DNA from 3 places in the Mesorhizobium sp. M0174 genome. Region 1 is predicted to be linked to each of the others. Evidence: riboswitches for the same ligand, from Rfam matches in the RefSeq annotation. Region 1 holds a riboswitch; each other region holds the start of a gene.

The links. Region 1 has a riboswitch for cobalamin ahead of NKJ13_RS08350 (DUF1636 family protein). Riboswitches for the same ligand answer to the same signal wherever they lie in the genome.
Region 2: another riboswitch for cobalamin. It lies ahead of NKJ13_RS07680 (CbtB domain-containing protein); the one in region 1 lies ahead of NKJ13_RS08350 (DUF1636 family protein).
Region 3: another riboswitch for cobalamin. It lies ahead of metE (5-methyltetrahydropteroyltriglutamate--homocysteine S-methyltransferase); the one in region 1 lies ahead of NKJ13_RS08350 (DUF1636 family protein).

Annotation. Positions count from the first base shown of each region.
Region 1 covers NZ_JAMYTB010000003.1:367,017-370,285, forward strand. Annotated here, with positions in the region: gene NKJ13_RS08345 (winged helix-turn-helix domain-containing protein) at 233-1,432, shown strand; cobalamin riboswitch at 1,462-1,665, shown strand; gene NKJ13_RS08350 (DUF1636 family protein) at 1,704-2,138, shown strand; gene cobW (cobalamin biosynthesis protein CobW) at 2,135-3,175, shown strand; gene NKJ13_RS08360 (cobaltochelatase subunit CobN) at 3,194-3,269, shown strand, end outside.
Region 2 covers NZ_JAMYTB010000003.1:265,338-268,606, reverse strand. Annotated here, with positions in the region: gene NKJ13_RS07685 (MFS transporter) at 1-899, shown strand, start outside; cobalamin riboswitch at 1,088-1,285, shown strand; gene NKJ13_RS07680 (CbtB domain-containing protein) at 1,322-1,501, shown strand; gene NKJ13_RS07675 (CbtA family protein) at 1,517-2,299, shown strand; gene cobU (bifunctional adenosylcobinamide kinase/adenosylcobinamide-phosphate guanylyltransferase) at 2,292-2,813, shown strand; gene cobO (cob(I)yrinic acid a,c-diamide adenosyltransferase) at 2,815-3,269, shown strand, end outside.
Region 3 covers NZ_JAMYTB010000020.1:53,748-57,016, forward strand. Annotated here, with positions in the region: gene NKJ13_RS25845 (hypothetical protein) at 223-477, opposite strand; cobalamin riboswitch at 1,033-1,233, shown strand; gene metE (5-methyltetrahydropteroyltriglutamate--homocysteine S-methyltransferase) at 1,329-3,269, shown strand, end outside.

The DNA of each region.
Region 1 (3,269 bases):
TGCAACGCGGCGAGGGTTAGCGCAGCGCTTTCGGCGAAGCAAGTCAAACCTTGTTCAAATCGCGGTACTGGGCGGCATATCCGGGAAAACTGGTCAGATCCGCTCCTGTTTGATTTCTTTCACTTTTCACTCCACTTTTCTCTCCTAACATGGATGCCGCCAAAACCCTGCTAGCATGGCGCGGAATCGCAGATTCTCTGCTCTGTCCGGCATCATCAGGATACCCGCATTGATGAAGGAAAAAATCTCACTTCGCATGGCCCGCCGCATCGCGCTGGCGGCACAGGGATTCAATGACCCCCGACCCGCCGGTACACCCGACCGCCGACATCTGGCCCGCGTGCTTGCCCGTACCGGCCTGCTGCAGATCGATTCCGTCAGCGCCGTGGTGCGCGCCCACTACATGCCGCTCTATTCGCGGCTTGGCCCCTACAAGCTGGCGCTGCTCGACGACGCCGCCATAACGCGCAAGCGCATGGTCTTTGAATATTGGGCGCACGAAGCCTCCTTCCTGCCGGTCGAGACCTATCCGCTGATGCGCTGGCGCATGCAGCGGGCCGAGCGCGGCGAGGAAATGTACAGCGGACTGGCCAAATGGGGCCGCGAGCACGCCGCCTATATCGAAGACATCTATCGCGAGGTCGCCGAACGAGGCCCGATCGCGGCGTCGGCTTTCGAAGGCCAGAAGGGTTCGGGCGGCTGGTGGGGCTGGAGCCATGCCAAGCACGCCTTCGAATGGCTGTTCTGGGCCGGCCGCATCACCACCGCGCATCGCCGCGGCTTCGAACGGTTCTACGATCTGCCGGAGCGCGTACTGCCGCCCGCGATACTCGCTCTACCGGTTCCCTGCCCCGAGGACGCCCACCGCGAATTGCTGCGCATCTCCGCCCGCGCCCATGGCGTCGCCACGGCAGGCGACCTGCGCGACTATTTCCGCCTCTCGCCCGCCGATATTAAGGGCCGCATCGAGGAGCTGGTCGAGGCTGGCGAGCTGTTGCCGGTGAGCGTCGACGGCTGGAGCAAAACAGCCTATCTCCACAAGAACGTCCGTTTGCCGCGCAGGATCGAGGCGCGCGCCTTGCTTGCGCCGTTCGATCCCGTGGTCTTCGAGCGGTCGCGCACCGAGCGATTGTTCGACTTCCACTACCGCATCGAGATCTACACGCCGGCCGAAAAGCGCCGGTATGGCTATTATGTGCTGCCGTTCCTGCTCGGCGACAGCCTCGTCGGGCGCGTCGACCTCAGGGCCGACCGTCCGGCCGGCGTATTGCGCGTCCATGCCGCCTATGCGGAGCCCGGCGCCCCGCCACAAACCGCTGCCGAACTCTTCGAGGAATTGAAGCAGATGCAGGGCTGGCTCGGGCTTGAGCGCATCGAGGTGACGGCTGCCGGCGACCTTGGCCGGCCGCTCGCAGATATCGCCGCGTCATAGACGTGCGTTGACACGACTGCCTCCACAAGCCTAAATCCGTTCCAGACGGTCCCCTGCCCGCAACGGCAGGGGCCAAGAGGGAATGCGGTGCGAAATCTCGATTTCAAATCCGCGGCTGTCCCCGCAACTGTAAGCGACGAGCCAAGGCCGAAAACCACTGGGATATTCCCGGGAAGGCGGCACCAAGGCGATGACCCGCGAGCCAGGAGACCTGCCGTCTAGGACATAAGAATCCGATCGCCTGGCGGGTTTTCCGGGCAAGGAGCCTGATTTGGAACGCGACAGCAGTTTTTCGGCTGAGACAGCGGATTTATTGTCCGGCCCTGACGATTCCCTGGCCGGCGTTACCGTCATCGTCTGCTCTTCCTGCCGTGACGAGACCGGTTCGGACGCTCATCCCCGCGCCGGCGAACTGCTCGCCGAGGACACGCGCCGCGCCGCTTCCGGCGAAAACATCAAAATCCGCACCGTCGAATGCCTCGGCAATTGCAAGCGCCGGCTCAGCGCCGCCATGCTGCGCGGCGGCTGCTGGAGTTACGTCTTCGGCGACCAGACCGCGACCAGCGGCGCCGATCTCGTGACCGGCGCAAAGCTGTTCGCCACCTCGACGGATGGGCTCATTCCGTGGCGCGGCCGTCCCGATTGTCTGAAGCGCGGTCTGGTTGCCCGCATCCCTCCCCTCGACCTTTTGAAGGACTTGATATGACCGCTGCCTCCCTTTCGCGCGTCCCCTGCACCGTCGTTACCGGCTTTCTCGGCGCCGGCAAGACGACATTGATCCGCCATTTGCTCGAAAACGCCAAAGGCAAGCGGCTGGCCATCATCGTCAACGAGTTCGGCGACATCGGCATCGACGGCGAGATCCTGAAGGGCTGCGGCATCGACACCTGCCCCGAGGAAAACATTGTCGAGCTGGCCAATGGCTGCATCTGCTGCACCGTCGCCGACGATTTCGTCCCGGCGCTCGACCAGATCCTGTCGCTGATGCCGAGGGTCGACCATATCCTGATCGAGACGTCCGGGCTGGCCCTGCCCAAGCCGCTGGTCCAGGCCTTCCAGTGGCCGTCGGTCAAGAGCCGGGTGACCGTCGATGGCGTTATCGCCGTCGTCGACGGACCGGCGCTGGCTGATGGCCGCGTCGCCAACGACATGGACGCCCTGCAGGCGCAGCGCACGCAGGACGAGACGCTCGAACACGACGATCCGGTCGAGGAAGTATTCGAGGACCAGCTCGCTTGCGCCGACCTGATCATCCTGTCGAAGAGCGACCTGATGGACGCAGCCGGCTCGGCCCGTGCCAATGCCGTCATCGGCAAGCATGTTGCGCGGGCGGTGAAGATCGTGCCGACTTCGCAAGGCAAGGTCGATCCGTCGGTGCTGCTCGGCCTCGGCCTCGCCGTCGAGGACGACATCGAGAACCGCAAGACCCATCACGACGACGAGCTCGACCACGAACATGACGATTTTGACTCGTTCGTCATCGACATCGCGTCCGTGTCCAACCCGGACGAGCTCGCACAACGCGTCGCCACGGCGGCGGCGGAGGAAAACGTGTTGCGCGTCAAGGGCTTCGTCGAGGTTGGCGGCAAGCCGATGCGGCTCCTGCTGCAGGCCGTCGGCCCGCGCGTCAACCATTATTACGACCGCGCCTGGACGGCTGAAGACGATCGCCGCTCGCGCCTTGTCGTCATCGGCCTGAAAGGGCTGAACCGCCCGGCGATAGAGCGTATCCTCGCCGGCTGACCCCAGGTACGAGCCGCGATGCACATCCTCACCACCACATCCGCCTCGCTCGACGATCTCGCCGAGCCTGTCGATCTCAGGCAAACGCCTGCGG
Region 2 (3,269 bases), 100 kb from region 1:
CCCATACGCTGGCTGGCCAGGTGGTCGGCATGCTCTGCCGCATCGTCGGCGCCGGCGCGCTGGCGATCACGCTCAACCTTTACATCATGGACCATATCCGCAAGACCGATTTCATGCAGGCCGAGTCGCTGCGCATGGCGTGGTCGATGCTTGCCTGGACCACCGGGCCGACCCTCGGAATTTACCTCTACACGCGTTTCGGCATCTATGCCGCGCATGGCGCGGTGGCCGTCTTCGCCATGGCTTTACTGGCGCTGTTCTGGACTTACCGGCTTGGCGATAACCCGTCGATCCGCCCCGGCAAGACGCGGCCGGTCAATCCGCTGGCCAATATCGGCCGCTTCGTCGCGCAGCCAAGGCTGAGGCTGGCCTGGCTGATCGCTTTCGGCCGCTCCTGCTTCTGGACGACGTTCTTCGTCTATGGGCCGCTGTTCATGGTGATCACCGGCGAGGGCAAGCTCGCCGGCGGCCTCTTGGTTTCGGCCGGCAATGCGCTTTTGTTCATGGCCATCTTCTGGGGCAGGGCAGGAAAGCGTTTCGGCGGCCGGCGCACCATGACGTTCGCCTATTTCGCGATGTCGGCAACGCTGCTGGCGGCCGGCGCCGTCGGCGAGGCCGCACCGCTCATCACCGGCGCCTTGCTGCTTTGCGGTGCCTTCTTCACCATCGCGCTCGATGCGCTGGGCTCGACCGCCTTCATGCGCTCGGTGCGCTCGTATGAGCGGGCACAGATGGCGGCGGTCTACCGCACCTATCTCGACTTTTCCGAGCTGACGCCGCCGCTGGTCTATTCCGTGGTGCTGGCGTTCTTCGGCCTGGGCGCGGTTTTCGCGACACTCGGCCTGCTGGCGGCGATCTGCGGCTTCGTCACCTGGCGCTATCTGCCCAAATCGCTTTGATGTTCGAGCGCCGCATGGCGCTCGAACACCCAATTGTGGAAGCGGTGCAGTGCCGCATCGAACGCAGGCCGTTCTGTTTGACCGCGCAGATCGCGACGTCTGCGGCGCCAGTTCTCCGGTTTGGCGAGGCGGCGCATTCGCCACACGATCCGGCGGAATTTGGTTTGCCGGGCGCGGCGATTCTGCCTATAGTCGCTGATGTCGTCGGTTCCGTTTGGAACCAAGAGGGAATGCGGTGCGGGCGAAATTGTTTGCCCAATGCCGTGGCTGCCCCCGCAACTGTGTGCGGTAGTCCTCTCCATATGCCACTGAAGGTTCGCCTTCGGGAAGGTGGGGAAGGGTGCTGATCCGCGAGCCAGGAGACCTGCCGGCGACAGGAAACTGACTTCTATGCCCTCGGGTGGAGGGCGAAAGGACAAGACATGAATACCGCTTCCGTTTCGCTCGGCGCTTCCGCCTCCTCGCAGTCGCGTCTCATGCAGCTGGCGCTTGCTGCATTCCTCGGCATTTTCGTCATGGGCTTTGTCGGCTTCTCGCATATCGATGCGGTCCATAATGCCGCGCATGACTATCGCCACTCGATGGGCTTTCCCTGCCACTGACAAGGGGCTGACATCATGACACTGTTTCGCAACGTCGTGTTCATCGCGGCGATCGCAGGGCTTGTGGCCGGCGTCGTTCTCGCCTGCATGCAGGCCTACGCCACCGTGCCGCTCATCCTGAAAGCGGAAGTCTACGAACAGGCCGGCGGCGGCCATGACCATGCCGCGGCACCTGCGGCACCGGCCGAAAACGCAGCGGGCACGATGGCTATGAGCAGCGCCGCGCCGGCACCGGCTGAAGCAATGGCTCCGGCTGAAGACGAAGGCTGGGCGCCGGCCGACGGCTTCGAGCGCTTTGGCTTCAGCGTCGTTGCCAATATCGTCACCGGCATTGGCTTCGCACTGGTCCTGGTCGCGGTTTCGGAATTCGCCGGCGGCATCGGCAATTGGCGCCAGGGCCTGTTCTGGGGGCTTGCCGGCTTTGCCGTGTTCACGCTGGCGCCCGGCCTCGGCCTGGCGCCGGAACTGCCGGCGATGCCGGCGGCCGACCTTGTCCAACGCCAGATCTGGTGGTGGGCAACAGTGGTGGCGACAGCGGCCGGTCTCGGCCTTATCGCCTTCCGCAGATCGCTGCCGCTGGCGATCCTTGCCGTGGCGTTGATCGTTGCGCCGCATATTGTCGGCGCGCCGCAGCCCGACAGTTTCGAGACGGCGATCCCGGAAGGCCTGCATCATCAGTTCGTGGTGGCGGTGACGCTGACCAATCTGGTGTTCTGGCTGGTGCTCGGTATGGTCGTCGGGCTGGTGCGCGGACGCTTCACCGGCGCGGCAACCAGCCTGCGCGACAGCTTTGCCTGACCGCGCTGCCGGGGCGCTGACCCTGGTCATCGGCGGTGCGCGCTCCGGCAAGAGCGCGCATGCCGAGAGGCTGGTGAGCGCCTGTCCGGCGCCGTGGAGCTATATCGCCACAGCGCAAGCCTATGACGAGGAGATGCGTCAGCGCATCGCGCTGCACCGCTCGCGGCGAGGCGATGGCTGGACGACCATCGAGGCGCCGCTCGACCTTGCCGGCGCGATCGAGGCACTGCCCGACGGCCAGCCGGTGCTGATCGACTGCCTGACGCTGTGGCTGACCAACCATATGCTGGCCGACCATGATGTCGAGGCCGAATGCCAAAGGCTGGCCGATGTGCTGTCGCGGCCGCGTGGCCCGTGGTTCGTGGTGTCCAACGAGGTCGGCCAGGGCATCGTGCCGGACAATGCGCTGGCAAGACGGTTTCGCGATGCCGCCGGCCGGCTGAACCAGGACGTCGCGGCGGTCGCCGGCACCGTGCTTTTGATGGTGGCGGGGCTGCCGCTCAAGGTGAAATGACATGGCTGATACTATCGATCCCAAGACCATTGAACAGGGGGACGAGGAACGCCACCGCGCCAAGATGGCCAAGCGCAAGGCGGTGCAGGACGCCGAGGTTGCAGCCAAGACGGTCGAGAAGGGGCTGTTGATCGTCAACACCGGGCCGGGCAAGGGCAAGACCACGGCCGCCTTCGGTCTGGCGCTCAGGATGCTCGGCTACGGCAAGCGTGTCGGCGTCGTCCAGTTCATCAAGGGCAAATGGCACACCGGCGAGAAGGACGCCTTTGCCGCCTTCGGCGACCGTGTCCTCTGGCACGCCATGGGCGAGGGCTTTACGTGGGAGACGCAGGACCTGAAACGCGACATCGCGGCGGCCGAGGCCGCCTGGGCGAAGGCGCTCGAGCTGATGGCCGAGCCGTCGATCAGCCTGGTGGTGCTCGACGAGTTGAACATCGCGCTGCGTTACGACTATCT
Region 3 (3,269 bases), on a different contig from region 1:
CTCGACCGGAAGCTCAACTGCCTCCTCAATATCGCTGCCGATGTGCCGCAGGACACGTCCACGGGAGCGTGGATAGGCGTAAAGTTCCTGCACTCCACGGTCCGCTCTCCCATCGCCGGTGTGTGCCCGACGCCATCTTGTGGACGAGCTTGGCCGCCTGCACCCGGTTGTATTCCGGCTTGCGGTCCGCCTGGGCGGTCCGCCGCGATGGCTATCTCCATGTCAATCGGCGCCGAACTTTGACTGCCCGCTGCTTTTGATGAATTTGGCGAGGTCCCGCGCATAATCACTCTTGGTCTTCTCCTTGAGGCCCTGTGTCGCGAACTTGTGGTCCAGCAGGGCAAACAGGTCCAAGTCCCCTTCCGCCTGTGGCGCTGGCTTGCCCTCACCGCCCGCGGCTTCCCAATTGGGGACCGCTTCTGCGCGCTGCACCGTGGCGATTGTCCGCCCAAGACGCATCACAAGATCGAACGCCAAACCGTGCGCGTGCACGACGATTTGCCGCTCAGGCCTCATTTGGACAGGACTTGAGCTGGCCCGGTGGTTTGAGCCGGGTTACCTTGAGCCGGTGGGCTGCGAACAAGCAGTTCGAGACATTGGCCTCGATCACTTCGCAACACGCCGCTGCGCCTGGCCTCGGTGTGCTCCCCCCGAAATCGTTGTGTCATATCACCGAGGGCATCACGGCCAACAGCTTCCACATGGGCAACAGCCTCGCCATTGAGCCGAATATGGTCGCGAGCAGATCACCAACGAAGCGGTCGGAACCTCGGAGCCGAAGTTCGACGCCGAGGTGGTTCGCATGATGCGCTAAGCAGCACCACGGCGCTTGCCGGTATGTTTGCTGCCGGCAGCCGACGAACTCCTATCCTCCTGGACAAGGGCGCCGTGCGTCATTGCTTTGATTTACCGGCCGCTCAAGGCTTCCACAGTTTTCGCTTTCGAGGCGACCTTTGGAACATGCCAACGGAAATTTAACATAACGACATAAACATTTCTTTATGCGACGTTGACAAAGAAGCGAACTGCTGTAATTGTCTCCCGCGTCGTGGTTCTCCGTACGGCGCTGCCGCAGCGGAGCTAAGAGGGAAGCCGGTGCGATGCCGGCGCTGCCCCCGCAACTGTTAGCGGCGAGCCAACCCCACTCATGTCACTGAGGCGAATAGCCTTGGGAAGACGGGTAGAGGCTATGACCCCGCGAGCCAGGAGACCTGCCACGGCGAATTACGTCCACGGGCGGGGTGTCTCGGTGGCCGCTGCAGCCTGGCGTTCGTGCCGGCCTGCTAGCGCCTTCCTTGTCACCGACGCCCCAACCATCGGGGTCTGGCATGACTGTCTCTCAGCAAATTCCTGTAGCAACGCTCGGCGTGCCCCGTTTCGGTCGTCGGCGAGAACTGAAATTCGCGCTTGAAAGCTACTGGTCCGGAAAATCGTCCGCTGCCGACCTTCTCACGACCGCGAAGGCGCTCCGTGCCGCTAGCTGGGAGGAGCAGCACGATCGCGGCGTGTCGAAAATACCGTCGAACGACTTCTCGCTCTACGACCATGTGCTCGACACCGCAGCCATGGTCGGCGCCGTTCCATCCCGTTACGGCTGGAATAGCGGCGAGGTTCCACTTGACATCTACTTCGCAATGGCGCGCGGCAACCAAGGTCAGACGGAGGATTGTGGGCACGGTGGTCACCAGCATGCGGCTCATCGGCCTGGCGTAACCGCGATGGAAATGACCAAGTGGTTTGACACCAACTATCACTACATTGTGCCGGAACTCAACGATGATCAGACGTTCGCCCTCTCGTCGACGAAACCGGTCGATTACTTCATCGAGGCTAAAGCTCTCGGCGTTCACACACGCCCAGTCATCCTTGGACCGATCACCTTCCTCAAGCTGGCGAAATCGCCTGCCGAAGGATTCGATCCCATCGCGCTCCTGCCCCGGCTGCTGCCCGTCTACGAGCAACTCCTGCAGAGGCTGAAGCTGTCTGGAGCCGACTGGGTGCAGATCGATGAGCCAGCGCTTGTCCTCGATCTGAACCCGAACGAACGAGCTGCGTTCGAATTCGCCTATGGCCAGCTGTCGAAAGCCGCGCCCGAGCTGAAGATCATGCTGGCTACCTATTTCGGGCCGCTGGGAGACAATCTCGAAACCGCGGTTTCTCTGCCCCTGGCCGGGCTGCATATTGATCTCGTGCGCGCTCCCGAGCAGCTGGAAACGGTGGGTCGGCTCGCACCGAAGGATCTGGTGCTCTCGCTTGGCTTGATCGATGGCCGCAACGTCTGGCGTGCGAACCTGCCCGCCATTCTCGACCGCATCAAACCGATCGTCGCCGGCTGGCCCTTGGACCGCGTCGAGATCGCGCCTTCTTGCTCGATGCTGCATGTGCCGATCGACCTCCGCATGGAGACGGAACTCGACGCGGACATCAGGTCGTGGCTCGCCTTCGCGGCCCAGAAGACCGACGAGTTGGTGTTGCTTGCCCGGGCCCTGTCCCAAGGCAGGGATGCGGTGGCAGGCGCGTTGAAAGCGTCTGCCGAGGCTGCCGCCACTCGCGTGACATCCACGAAGATCCATGACCCGCTGGTTGAGGGGCGGATCGCCAGCATTGACGACAGCATGAAGCGACGAGAGAGCGCTTTTGCCGAGCGCTCCAGAGTCCAGGCCGGCACGCTCGGGCTGCCGCCGTTCCCGACGACGACCATCGGGTCCTTCCCGCAGACGCCGCAGGTACGCAGGGTGCGGGCCGCTCATGCGAAGGACCAGCTGAGCTATGTCGACTACGAGACCTTCCTGAAGAAGGAGATCGAGGCTGCAATTCGCTGGCAGGAAGAGATCGGGCTGGACGTGCTGGTGCACGGTGAGTTCGAACGAAACGACATGGTACAGCATTTCGGCGAGCAGCTGTCCGGCTTCGCCTTCACTCAGCATGCCTGGGTGCAGAGCTATGGGTCGCGTTACGTGCGCCCCCCCATCATCTTCGGCGACGTATCGAGGCCCAATCCGATGACGCTGCGCTGGTGGCAATTCGCCCAGTCGCTTACGGAAAACCCTGTGAAGGGAATGCTCACAGGCCCAGTGACCATTCTCAACTGGTCTTTTGTTCGCGACGACGTACCCCGCTCCGAGGCATGCCGCCAGATCGCGCTTGCGATCCGCGACGAAGTGACGGATCTCGAATGGTCCGGCGCAAGGATGATCCAGATCGATGAGGCCGCGTTTCGTGAAGGATTGCCACTGCGCAAGTCTGACTGGAAAGACTATCTCGACTGG